3 regions of the Bradyrhizobium sp. STM 3562 genome follow, and region 3 is predicted to be linked to each of the others. Evidence: predicted binding sites of a transcription regulator. Region 3 holds the regulator's gene; each other region holds the start of a gene.
The links. Region 3 encodes LexA, which represses DNA repair genes until DNA is damaged. Its sites were predicted from a motif close to TGTTCNNNNTGTGTTCNG; they were not measured.
Positions count from the first base shown of each region.

Region 1 (4,417 bases), 100 kb from region 3:
GGTCGCCATGCCGACGGCGATGCCGCCGGCGCCGTTGACAAGAAGGTTCGGAAATTTTGCCGGAAGGACCGACGGTTCCTTATCCGAGTTGTCGTAGTTGGGCTGAAAGTCGACCGTGTCCTTGTCGATGTCATCGAGAAGCGGAATGGCGGATCGATCCAGGCGCGCTTCCGTGTAACGATAAGCCGCGGGCGGATCACCGTCGACCGAACCGAAGTTGCCCTGGCCATCGATCAACGGCACGCGCATGGAAAAATCCTGCGCCATGCGGACCATCGCGTCGTAAATCGATTGGTCGCCGTGTGGGTGATATTTACCGATGACGTCGCCGACGACGCGCGCGGATTTGACGTATTTCTTTTCCGGCGTGTGCCCCTGCTCGTACATCGAGTAGAGGATGCGGCGATGCACCGGCTTCAACCCGTCGCGCGCATCGGGCAGCGCACGCGCCACGATTACGCTCATGGCGTAATCGAGGTAGGAGCGTTTCATCTCATCGAGAATGGAAACGGGACGAATGTCGGAAGGTCCCGACGGCTCGCCGGGCTTGTTATCTTCAGGTTCAGACAAGGGGAAATCCGGTCAGTCTTTAGCTAAGAATCATATAGCGCATGGGGGCAGTTTTCACCACCCCCAACCGACCCGAGAGGATCGTTTTTCTCTTCGTTTTTCCAGTTACTTACGGGGCGATCAGGCCCCCTCATCGACGACCCGCAGCCGGGCTTTTCCTGGCGCCTCGTTTCAGGGGCCGAACACCACCTGATGCATGATGCGCCCGGGCAGAAGCGTGAACAGGCCGGCGACGACCAGCGCGCCCGAAAACAGCATGATCATCGACCTGCGATGCGCCCCGACCTCATGACGGCGGGCCTTCCAGACCGCAAACGGAAGCACGGCGAGCGTGAAGATCGAGAGCAAGTGGATCGGGCTGAAGGGGCCGCGCAAGCGAAGCTCGTGAATCCAGAACGAGCTGATCGCAACCATCCCCATCAGCGCCACCCAGATCCATCCCAAGGTCCGATGCGGCAAGGTGCCCTTGGGCGCCGCAAGCTGCACCACGCCGAGCACGAAGGCCGCCATCGCCGCCGACGCGTGAAGCGGGATCGCAGGCGCGGCCTCGAGCAGTGGCGCAAGACTCAATCAAGCCTCATGCGGCGCTCAGAACGGGATGTCGTCATCCATGTCGCTGTTGCGGGCGCCGGCCGGCACGGCGCGACGCGGCGCAGGACCAGAGGACGACGGTCCGATCGCTCCGAAATCGCCACCCGTATCGTCGGCGCCAAAGCTTCCGCCGCCGCCGCGGCCATCAAGCATGGTCAGGTTGGAATTGAAGCCCTGCAGCACGACTTCGGTGGTGTATTTCTCGGCGCCGCTCTGGTCGGTCCATTTGCGCGTCTGCAGTTGCCCCTCGACGTAAACCTTGGCGCCTTTCTTCAGATATTGCTCGGCAACCTTGGCAAGCCCTTCGTTGAAGATCACCACCCGGTGCCACTCGGTCTTTTCCTTGCGCTCGCCGGTCGCCCGGTCGCGCCAGGTCTCCGAGGTCGCTACGCTCAAATTGGCGATCGGCCGGCCATCCTGGGTCCGCCGAATCTCCGGATCCTTGCCAAGATTTCCGACCAGGATCACCTTGTTCACGCTTCCCGCCATCGCCACTCTCCACGCTGAAAAATCGGAAGGCTCGGCCGGCACCGGCCTGCCCTAAGCCGCCGACCCTATACGCTTGCAGCGCGCTTAAGCCCGGCCATTCCTGAATTTATCCCCATATATAGCACCGCCGCAGGCCATGTTCCAGTTTTGTTCCAGGAAACGGGACCCCAATGCGGTCCGCGTCCGCCTTCTCGAAGAGCCTTCCCCCAAACGGCCGGCAGCCACCCTCCGCATGCCGCGCAAGGCACCGAAAAACCATGGATGTCCATTAGCTTAGCCACTGCGCAGTTCTCCACCGAGTGTTGCATTTCAGAGACGGCATTTCCGGTTCAATAGGGATATATACCGGCTGAGTTTGGATCGCATGGGCGGTCGCGACTGCTATTTGAGGGCGCTTCTGGGGAACTTAGGGAAGCGTAGGGTCCGGGGACGGTACGATGAAAGGGATTTTGCTGGGTGCGGTCGGGTTGATCGCATTGAGCGCTGCGGCTCCGGCGAGCGCAGCGGATCTTGCCGCACGGCCCTACACCAAGGCTCCCCCGATGGTGGCCGCGATCTATGATTGGAGCGGCTTTTACATCGGCATCAACGGCGGTGGTGGCTGGAGCCACAATTGCTGGACCAACACCGCGACCCCCGCAGGCGCGACCGTTCCGACCGTTTCGGAAGGCTGTCATGACGCCAGCGGCGGCATGGTCGGCGGCCAGATCGGCTATCGCTGGCAGGCGGCCAACTGGGTGTTCGGCGTCGAGGGCCAGGGTGACTGGGCCGACTTCAAGGGATCGAACGTCAGCGTCGCCTCACCGATCTTCGGGTTTGCCGCCACGAACCAGACCAAGGTCGATGCTGTCGGTTTGATCACCGGCCAGGTCGGCTACGCCTGGAGCAATGTGCTCTGGTACGTGAAGGGCGGCGCCGCCGTGACCCACAATAAGTACCAAGGCCTCCTGACTGCGACTGGCACGGTGTTCGACCGGGCTGACGAGGCCCGTTGGGGCGGCGCGATCGGAACCGGCGTTGAGGTCGGCTTCGCACCGAACTGGTCGGTTGGCGTCGAATACGACCATCTCTTCATGGGCCGCCAGACCTTTACGCTCACGGCTCCTGCCGGCGCGTTCTCGCGCACCGATAGCATCAAGCAGGACGTCGACATGGCAACCGTCCGGGTGAACTACCGCTGGGGCGGTCCTGTCGTCGGAAGGTACTGATCCTCGCCGACAGTTCGACTAAATTGCTCTAAAAAGGCCGGCTTTTTGCCGGCCTTTTTGTTGCCTGTCCGCAACAGTCCGATCGAGCCAGCCCGGATTCTCATCAACCAGCGCTTAACCACTGTGCATTTGTGAAACACCTGCGTTTTTTTGGTGACGGCATTTTGCAATCCGCTTCGCTATAGCTTGCTGCGGTTCAATTGATTCCGCTGCTGGTTGCGGCCGGTGGCCTTAAGAAAATGGATTGGAGAAGAAAATGAAAAAGGCTTTGCTGGTCGGCGTGAGTTTGGCGGCTATGGGGATTGCCCCGGCCGTTGCGGCGGACCTGGCTGCGCGTCCCTACACCAAGGCGCCCGCGCTGGCGCCCGTTTACAATTGGGGCGGCTTCTACATCGGCATCAACGGCGGCGGCGCCTCGAGCCACAATTGCTGGGACACGACCGCCATCGCCGGCGTCGCTGTGCCCGTGACCCGCGAAGGCTGCCATGATGCGACCGGCGGTCTCGTTGGCGGTCAGATCGGCTACCGGTGGCAGGCGGCGAGCTGGGTCTTCGGCGTGGAAGCTCAGGGCGACTGGGCGGACCTGAAGGGATCGAATGTGAGTTCGCCCGCTGCTTTTGCGCCCCTGGTCAACCAGACCAAGATCGATGCGATTGGCCTCTTCACCGGTCAGGTCGGCTATGCCTGGAACAACGTGCTCTGGTACGTGAAGGGCGGCGCTGCCGTGACCAACAACAAGTACAACGGCCTGTCGGGCGGCGTTGTGTTCGATCAGGCCAGCGAGACCCGCTGGGGCGGCGCTGTCGGAACCGGCATCGAGATTGGCTTCGCGCCGGGCTGGTCCGTTGGCGTCGAATACAACCACCTGTTCATGGGCAGCAGCAGCATCAACTTCAATTCGCCCGTGCTCCTTGGTATCAACACCCGCACCGACAGCATCAAGCAGGATGTCGACATGGGCACGGTCCGCGTGAACTACACCTTCGGCGGTCCGGTGGTCGCGCGCTACTGATCCTCGCAAGCTTCTGAATGGGAAAGGCCGGCCACGCGCCGGCCTTTTTGTTTGCGCGCGTTCCTGCTGCCGGCTGCCGCCATTGCCCTTTACGGAAACGTGGAAACCGTTGATGGTCTGCACACGGCACTGGAAATTCCTTGTCGTTCTTCCTATGTTCCGAGCTTCACCCATCGGCGTCAGATCTCGGCTCACGCAGCGAGGCGCGCCTTGAACCTGCGCTGCTCACGCGCCCGGAATTGCCACCATGGATGAAATCCTCAAAGCGCGACGGCAACAGAATGCGAGCTCCTTACGCGCAATCACCATCCGCGGCGCGCGCGAGCACAACCTGAAAAACATCGACGTCGAGATCCCGCGCGACAAGCTCGTCGTGTTCACCGGCCTCTCCGGCTCCGGCAAATCCTCCCTCGCGTTCGACACCATCTATGCCGAGGGCCAGCGCCGCTACGTGGAATCGCTGTCGGCCTATGCGCGGCAATTCCTGGAGATGATGCAGAAGCCCGACGTCGACCAGATCGACGGCCTGTCGCCTGCGATCTCGATC
Region 1 covers NZ_CP120694.1:4,608,895-4,613,311, forward strand. The annotation lists gene gyrA (DNA gyrase subunit A) at 1-570, opposite strand, end outside; gene P6U23_RS21400 (DUF2306 domain-containing protein) at 742-1,140, opposite strand; gene P6U23_RS21405 (single-stranded DNA-binding protein) at 1,159-1,650, opposite strand; gene P6U23_RS21410 (outer membrane protein) at 2,088-2,858, shown strand; gene P6U23_RS21415 (outer membrane protein) at 3,115-3,870, shown strand; gene uvrA (excinuclease ABC subunit UvrA) at 4,118-4,417, shown strand, end outside.
Region 1: the regulator LexA is predicted to act here: its motif matches at 1,788-1,805, upstream of P6U23_RS21405 (single-stranded DNA-binding protein).

Region 2 (4,417 bases), 2.9 Mb from region 3:
CACGCTCTCGCCGTGGGTTTCCGCCGCCTTGGCGGCGCCGTCGATTGCGGCCGCGCCTTCGCCCACCGAGGCGATGAAATGCGAGGCTGAGGCGGCGTTGTCGGACATTTCGCCGGTGGTGCGGTTCTGCTCGGTCAGCGCGCCGTTGACGTTCTCGAACACGGGGCGGATCGCATCGATCGCCTGCGAGATGCGGTGCACGGCATCGGCCGAGCCGGCCGCATCCTTCTGCAGCGCTTCGATCTTCTTGCTGATCTCTTCGGTCGCGCTCTGGGTTTGCACGGCCAGTGCCTTGACCTCGGTCGCCACCACGGCAAAGCCGCGTCCGGCTTCGCCCGCCCGCGCCGCTTCGATGGTGGAGTTCAGCGCGAGCAGCGTGGTCTGGCGCGCGATCTGCGCGATCAGGTTGACCACATTGCCGATGGCCGCGGAGGATTCGCGCAAGCGGTCGACATTGGTGCGTGCCTCCCTGGCGGCGGCGGTGGCGAGATCGGCGAGCTTGCCGGCATCGCGCACCTGCGCGCCGATGCCTTCCGCGGAGCGGGTGAACTTCTCGGCGGCCTGTGTGAAGGTGGTTGCAGTGCCCTGGGCGGTGCTGCTGCGACCGGTCAGCGCGTCGGTGCGTTCGCGGATGGTGGCGAGTGTCGCGGCGGTTGCCTCGGCGCCGGCCGCAACCGAGTGCGCCGCCCGCTCGAGCTGGCGGATGGTGCCGCCAAGCTCCAGTTCCAGGAGCTCGAGGAGTTCGCTCGTTGAATCCGATTCTGGGCCGGCATCGGTCGCAAGGGCCGGCTCCGGCGCTTTCGCCGCCGGCGCGGGCGCGACCGGCTCGGGCACGCGTTTGCGAAAAAAACCGAACGCCATGGTTGCTCTGGGAACGGGAAAGCAAGTTGAGGTTCCCCATTCTTCCACCGACGCGTGAAGTCGTGGTTAACACTTGCCTGTTTCGTGGGCAGAACCAAATACCTACATGCTGAGGGGCAGTGCCAAATCTTTGATTTTGGCGGTCCCGCGGCCTATAACGCCGCGCCTTCCACCCCCGGGCGATTCCGGGGTCGATTCCAAGAGACGTCGCATGGCCGGACATTCCCAATTCAAGAACATTATGCACCGCAAGGGCCGGCAGGATGCCCAGAAGTCGAAGCTGTTCGGCAAGCTGGCCCGCGAAATCACGGTTGCCGCCAAGCTCGGCACGCCCGATCCCGCCATGAATCCGCGGCTGCGCGCGGCGGTGGTCGCCGCGCGGCAGGAGAACATGCCGAAGGACAATATCGAGCGGGCGATCAAGAAGGCGATCGGCGGCGAGGGCGAGAACTATGACGAGATCCGCTACGAAGGTTATGGCCCCGGCGGGGTCGCCATCATCGTCGAGGCGCTGACCGACAACCGCAACCGCGCCGCCTCCGACATCCGCTCCTATTTCACCAAATCAGGCGGCAATCTCGGCGAAACCGGTTCGGTCGCCTTCATGTTCGATCGCGTCGGGCTGATTGAGTATGATGCCAGCGTCGCCTCCGACGATGCGATGCTGGACGCGGCGATCGAGGCGGGCGCCGATGACGTGAGCTCGAGCGAGAGCGGCCACGAGATCTATACATCCCCGGAAAGCTTCCGCGAGGTCGCAAAAGCGCTGGAGGCCAAGTTCGGCGAGCCGCGCAAGGCGGCGCTGACCTGGAAGCCGCAGAATACGGTTGCCGTCGATGACGAGACCGGCGAGAAGCTGTTGAAGTTGATGGACATGCTGAACGAGCACGACGACGTGCAGAACGTGTTCGCCAATTTCGAGATCTCCGACGCGCTGATGGCGAAAGTGGGGGGTTAGGACTCCGTTATTCCGGGGCGATGCGAAGCATCGAACTATGGTGCGCATGCGCACCTGAGAATCTCGAGATTCCGGGTTCGCCTCTTCGAGGCGCCCCGGAATGACGTGCCAAAGACACAAGCCGCGCTTTCCCCGGGTATGTCGCCCCGTTCCTGTTTCGTTGCTTCTCGCCAGAGGCTATCACTAGCCCATGGCACCCGCATCGATTCGCGCCCCAATCCGCATCCTTGGCATCGATCCGGGCCTGCGCCGTACCGGCTGGGGCGTGGTCGAGAGTGATGGCAACCGCCTGACCTTTGTCGGCTGCGGCTCGGTCGAGCCGCCGGACCATCTGCCGCTCGCGAGCCGCCTGCTGGTGATTCATGATGGCCTGGCCGCGGTGCTGCGCGATTTCAGCCCGGCGGAAGCCGCGGTCGAGCAGACCTTCGTCAACAAGGACGGCGTCGCCACCCTCAAATTGGGCCAGGCGCGCGGGGTCGCCATGTTGGTGCCGGCAAGTTTCGGCATCTCGGTGTCCGAATATGCGCCGAACCAGGTGAAGAAGACCGTGGTCGGCGCGGGCCATGCCGACAAGAACCAGATCGCGGTGATGTTGAAAATCCTCCTGCCCAAGGCCGAGCCGAAATCGCCCGATGCCGCTGACGCGCTGGCGGTCGCGATCACCCATGCGCACCATCGCCAGAGCGCGAGCCTGCGGCTCAAGGTGGTCGGCATATGATCGGCAAGCTGAAGGGCCTGATCGATTCCTACGGCGAGGATTTCGTCATCCTCGACGTCGGCGGCGTCGGCTATCAGGTGCATTGTTCGGCGCGCACGCTGCAGGCGCTGCCCACGCCCGGTGAGGCCGCGGTGCTGTCGATCGAAACCTACGTCCGCGAGGACCAGATCAAACTGTTCGGCTTCAGAAGCGACATCGAGCGCGAGTGGTTTCGCTTGCTGCAGACGGTGCAGGGCGTCGGCGCCAAAGTTGCGCTCGCCGTGCTCGGCACGCTGCCGCCGGCCGAGCTTGCCAATGCGATTGCACTGCGCGACAAGGCGGCCGTGACACGCACCCCCGGCGTCGGCCCCAAGGTCGCCGAGCGCATCGTCACGGAACTGAAGGACAAGGCCCCCGGCTTTGCCGATGTCGATCCCGCGGTGGTGCATCTGGCCGGCGCGGTCGACGAGGCCCGCGCCCCGCGCCCTGTCGCCGACGCGATCTCGGCGCTGGTCAATCTCGGCTACGGCCAGCCGCAGGCCGCCGCCGCGATTGCCTCCGCCGCGCGTAATGCGGGGGAGAACGCGGAGACGGCGCAATTGATCAGGCTGGGCCTGAAGGAATTGGCGAAGTGATGGTCTCGCATCTCAGCGGAGTGATCGCAGGGCAGACAAAGCGCAGCGTGCCTGCCATGCATGGGTTCGAATGGAAGGATGCTGGGCACAGCGCCAGGAGCGCCTTTGCCCACCCTACAACACTCCAAGCGGGAGTTCTCTTCACCTCGCCCCGCCTGCGGGGAGAGGTCGGATCGCATCGCCGATGCGATCCGGGCGAGGGGGACTCTCCGCGCACCGTGCTCGGGCAAGCAGCCCCTCACCCCGGCCCTCTCAACGCGGGCTTTGCGCGTTGCGTCCCCGTAAGGACGGAGAGAGGGAGAACTGCCAGCGTTGTGCGTTGGCAGGCATGACCAGCACCCCCTCCCGCATCGTGACACCCGAGCGCCGCAACGAGGATGCGGCTGATAGCGCGCTGCGTCCGCAGAACCTGTCCGAGTTCGTCGGCCAGGCGCAGGCGCGCGCCAATCTCTCGATCTTCATCGAGGCTGCGCGCAAGCGCGGCGAGGCGCTGGATCACGTGCTGTTCGTCGGCCCTCCCGGTCTTGGCAAGACGACGCTGGCGCAGATCGTCTCCCGCGAGCTCGGCGTCGGCTTTCGCGCCACTTCCGGCCCCGTGATCGCCAAGGCCGGCGATCTCGCCGCGCTGCTGACCAACCTCGAAGAGCGCGACGTGCTCTTCATCGACGAGATCCATCGCTTGAGCCCCGCGGTGGAAGAGGTGCTCTATCCCGCGATGGAGGACTTTCAGCTCGACCTCATCATCGGCGAGGGCCCGGCGGCGCGCTCGGTGAAGATCGAGCTGGCGAAATTCACGCTGGTCGGCGCCACCACCCGCGCCGGCCTCCTGACCAATCCGCTGCGCGACCGCTTCGGCATTCCGATCCGGCTCAACTTCTACACCATCGAAGAGCTGGAAAAGATCGTCAGTCGCGGCGCGCGCGTGCTCAAGGTCGGCATGACGGGCGATGGCGCCAACGAAATCGCGCGCCGCGCCCGCGGCACGCCGCGCATCGCCGGCCGGCTGCTGCGGCGTGTACGCGATTTCGCTTCCGCCGCTGACGCGGAGTCCATCGACCGCGCGATTGCCGATCATGCGCTGAGCGCGCTGGAAGTCGATGCCGCCGGCTTGGACGCCATGGACCGGCGCTATCTCACCACGATCGCCATGAACTATGGCGGCGGGCCGGTCGGCGTGGAAACGCTGGCGGCGGCTTTGTCGGAGCCGCGCGATGCGATCGAGGACATCATCGAGCCTTATCTCATCCAGTGCGGCTATCTGCAGCG
Region 2 covers NZ_CP120694.1:7,587,398-7,591,814, reverse strand. The annotation lists gene P6U23_RS35150 (methyl-accepting chemotaxis protein) at 1-861, opposite strand, end outside; gene P6U23_RS35145 (YebC/PmpR family DNA-binding transcriptional regulator) at 1,073-1,819, shown strand; gene ruvC (crossover junction endodeoxyribonuclease RuvC) at 2,010-2,537, shown strand; gene ruvA (Holliday junction branch migration protein RuvA) at 2,534-3,151, shown strand; gene ruvB (Holliday junction branch migration DNA helicase RuvB) at 3,480-4,417, shown strand, end outside.
Region 2: the regulator LexA is predicted to act here: its motif matches at 1,967-1,984, upstream of ruvC (crossover junction endodeoxyribonuclease RuvC).

Region 3 (4,417 bases):
CTCGCCGCGCGCTCTCGGCTAGAAGCGACCCGCGATCCCAAATGCGATCGCAGAATCTGGAGTTTTGCCCGTGGCCCTGATGCCGGTTGCCGACGCACTCGCCGCGATCCTCGATGGCGCCAAGCCCTTGCCGGAGGAATCCGTCGCATTGGATCTCGCCTATCACCGCACGCTGGCGCGCGATGTCGTGGCGCTGCGTACGCAGCCGCCGCAAGCGATGTCGGCGATGGACGGCTATGCCGTGCGCGCGGCCGATGCCGCCGAGGTCAACGCAAAGCTCAAGGTGATCGGCGAGGTCGCCGCGGGCCGGCCGTTCGACCGCGCTCTCGGCAAAGGCGAAGCCGCGCGCATTTTCACCGGCGGCGTCATCCCCGAAGGCGCCGATGCCGTGGTGATCCAGGAAGACACGGTTGCCGACGGCGGCGCCATCACAATCAAGGAAGCCGCGATCCTCGGCCGGCATATCCGCCCCGCCGGCGTCGACTTTCGGCAAGGCGACGTCCTGCTCGAGGCGGGAAGCCGTCTGACCGACCGCGATCTCTCGCTCGCCGCCAGCATGAATTATCCGGAACTGCCGGTGCGCGGCCGCCCCAAGGTCGCCCTGCTCGCCACCGGCGACGAATTGGTGATGCCGGGCACCGAGCCGGGTCCGGGCCAGATCGTCTATTCCAATGGCTACGCCCTGCGCGCGCTGATGCGCAGCGAGGGCGCCGAGGTCGTCGATCTCGGCGTCGCCGCTGACACCATGGAGGCGACCGTCGCCGGTATCCGCCGCGCCCGCGATCTGGGCGCCGACATCCTGGTCACCACCGGCGGCGCGTCGGTCGGCGACCACGATCTCGTCAAGAAGGCGCTGGAAGCCGAGCGGGTCAGCATCGCGTTCTGGCAGATCGCCATGCGGCCCGGCAAACCGATGATGCACGGCCGGCTCGGTGCCATGCGCGTCGTCGGCGTCCCCGGCAATCCCGTCTCGTCTTATGTCTGCACCCTGCTGTTCGTGGTGCCGCTAATCCGCGCGCTTTCCGGCCGCAAGACCATCCATCACGCCCGCGAGGCCGCCCTGCTCGGCCGCGACATCGGGCCCAATGACGTGCGCGAGGATTACTTGCGCGCAACGCTCGATGACCGCGCCGAGGGCGCCCCGATCGCAACACCGGTCACCCGGCAGGACTCCTCGCTGCTCAACTATCTCTCGCGCGCCCGGGTACTGGTGATCCGCCCGCCCTTTGCGCCGGCGGCGAAGGCCGGCTCGCCTTGCGAGATCCTGCGGCTGCCGGAATAGCTGCGCTCGATGACTTGCACCATCGTTCCGGGACGATGCGAAGTGTCGAAATCCGCAAATGACGGCGCATGTGGCCGGCATGATTCGGGCGAGATCGGCGGCATCCGCTCGCGCATCGTGCCGTTCGCGCATCTTGCGAGCACGCACGCGAGCGGACTAAGGTTCCGCGCGCGCTTTTCACGCAAACTAATCGCGTTCACCGGAAATTAAGTGGTTGCGGAACACTTATCGAACATATAGTGTCCGTTCATGATTTGTTTCGACGATCTAGGGGGAGCCGACGGCTCCGACATCCCGGAATCGAACGACATCAACCTGGGGATTGGTCGCGATGCTTACGCGCAAACAGTATGAACTTCTGCGTTTCATCAACGAGCGGCTGAAAGAGGCTGGCGTTCCGCCCTCCTTCGACGAGATGAAGGATGCGCTCGATTTGCGCTCGAAGTCGGGAATCCATCGCCTCATCACCGCACTTGAGGAGCGCGGCTTCATTCGTCGCCTGCCGAACCGCGCCCGCGCCATCGAGGTGATCAAGCTGCCCGAACTGTCGCCGGCGACCTCCGGCCGCCGCGGCTTCACGCCCAGCGTCATCGAAGGCAATCTCGGCAAGGGACGCGGCGCGGCCGCCGATGATGGCGAGCGTCCGGTGGCCGTTCCGGTGATGGGCCGCATCGCGGCCGGCACGCCGATCGAGGCGCTGCAGACCCGCAGCCATACGATCAGCGTGCCGCCGGATATGCTCGGCTCCGGCGAGCATTATGCGCTGGAGGTGCGCGGCGACTCCATGGTGGATGCCGGCATTCTCGACGGCGACATGGCGCTGATCCAGCGAAATGAGACCGCCGATACTGGCGACATCGTGGTCGCGCTGATCGACGACGAGGAAGCGACGCTGAAGCGTTTCCGCCGTCGCGGCGCCTCGATCGCGCTGGAACCCGCGAACACCGCCTACGAGGTGCGCATCCTGCCGCCGAACCGCGTCAAGATTCAGGGCAAGCTGGTCGGGCTCTACCGAAAGTACTAAACTGTCTGCGCGCGCCTGACGCACGTGAGGCGCGCGACTGCGATTGCGTTGGCACTGCCGGATGCCGATTCCGGCAGAGTTGGAGTTTGTGCCCCGCCAGCAATGGATGCGATGCACACGTCGAGCGCTGACGCTCAAAGGAAATGCACACAGTCAAACGGATGTGATCGCACTTCGCCATTGCGGGCCGCATAATCGCCCACAAGCCCTCTGAGACTGGAGGGCTCGTCCACTCTGATAGAGGCCTGCGCCTCGAAAGAGCGCGGGTTGACTATCTCAAGCGAGGAGCAATCCGATGTGTGACTATAGCCTGCATGCCGTGGCGTCACGTCCCGCTCAGGTTGGCGAAACGCTGATCACCACGACATTCCGCGGCACCTCGACCCGCGGTTTTGCATCAGAGAGCGATCCGACGGTCGCGGTCTGCATGCTGCCGGGCACCGAGCTCGCCTTCGCCGACAACGTTCGCTATGACAATCGATGGATCTGGACGCGGACCGTCAACTTCCGTGTCGGAAAATTCAACACCATCGATACGCACATTCCCGATCGTCATCATGATGCGATCGAATTTCCGGATGGCAGCCACGTGCTGGTGACCCTGCTCTGCGAGGGCCAGCGGGTAACAGTGCTGCAGTTGCCGGTGACGCACCCTGTCGGCACGCCCGCGCACACCGCGGAGACGACGCCCGCGACGCGGCGGTTGCCGGTCGACTGAGACAGTTAGCGCAATCGATGGTTCCGCCGGTTTTTGCCGGCGGTGCCGCGCGCGTATCGAACGTGATTTTTGAGTGGTTTGTAAACGCGTCCTTGGAGCTGACCTGTGGTCAACAAGATCACGTGGCAGAAGGCCGGGCGGGTGGCGCAGCCTGGCCGCTATATGTTTACGTTTGGCTGGCTCACGGTGACGGCCGAAGATATCGGCATCTGGCAGCAATTTCCCAACGCGGCGTTTACGCTGGTCAGGCTGCCGGGCAGCGGCGACGGCATCGCCGAAGAATTTCACCTGGGCGCCTTCGATATCGCTCAAGATGATATGCGCCGAGAGCCGGCTGCGGCCGGCTCTCAGAGCGGAGAGATCGCTTAGCTACTTCCGCAATGCACTGGCGACGGGACCAACGAGCTGTTGCGCGAGCATGTGGTAGCCCTCCGGAGTCAGATGCATGCCATCAGGCTGGTGCGGTTTGCCCCGGAACATTCCGTTTGGCAGCATGACAACCCTGACCCCCATCGCCGTGAGCCGACGTTGCAACTCAATGGTGTAGTTGGGCGCTCCCTTTCTCAGATCATTTCCGCCGGGCTGAAGAATCACGACCTTGGTCCCTTTCGGAACTGCGCTTTCCAGCCGAGCCATCATGCCGCCCGTGGTGTCACCGCTGATGCCCGCATTGATCACGTTGACGTCCAAGCCTCGCGCACGAAGCATCGCCTCAAGCTGTGCCGGGTACGCCTGGTCAGGCGAGACGCCCTTGCCGGCGGTGTTGCTCGCACCGAGGGCGACGACAGTCGCGGCATGTGCTCCGCCAAGCTGAAAGAAAACCGCCAACGCGACAAGTGGAAGAAGCAGTCTGGATATGACGCTCATCTTCAGATCCTGAATTTGATTCTACAGCAATAGCTCGGTGCATCAGCATCCCAGATGTCGAGCGTCAAGCACACACGGCCCTGAAACCGCCGCGGGGCCTCCAGATCCGCCAAGGTGAGGATGACGGCGGAGCAAGACCCGATTGTTCACTGCTGGCGAATAGTCCTTTCCGGTTTTCCCGGGTTCCCGGACTCATGCTCCCGCACTACGTGACCTGCCGACGCAACAACACCCGAAGCGCTCCCGCTTCACTAAGCGTCAGCAATGAGGAGATACCCCATGCGCAAGGCCGTTCTCACTACCCTCGGCGCCCTGCTGATTGCCGCAACGACCGTTCAGGCCGCTTCCGCCGCTGAGCACGATCGCACCCGCAAGGCCCCGCCGGCTGCGACGACCAGCCAGCAATTCCGCAATTCCAACAACGCCGCCGCATCGTCGAGCGGGCTCGGGGTGTACTCGGGCGGCTGGTCGGCTCCCGCCGGTCACTGACGGCCCCGCGAACGAGAAAAACTCCGGCCCAGCGCCG
Region 3 covers NZ_CP120694.1:4,712,185-4,716,601, forward strand. The annotation lists gene glp (gephyrin-like molybdotransferase Glp) at 71-1,282, shown strand; gene lexA (transcriptional repressor LexA) at 1,614-2,306, shown strand; gene P6U23_RS21905 (hypothetical protein) at 2,602-3,024, shown strand; gene P6U23_RS21910 (hypothetical protein) at 3,187-3,393, shown strand; gene P6U23_RS21915 (GDSL-type esterase/lipase family protein) at 3,394-3,891, opposite strand; gene P6U23_RS21920 (hypothetical protein) at 4,171-4,380, shown strand.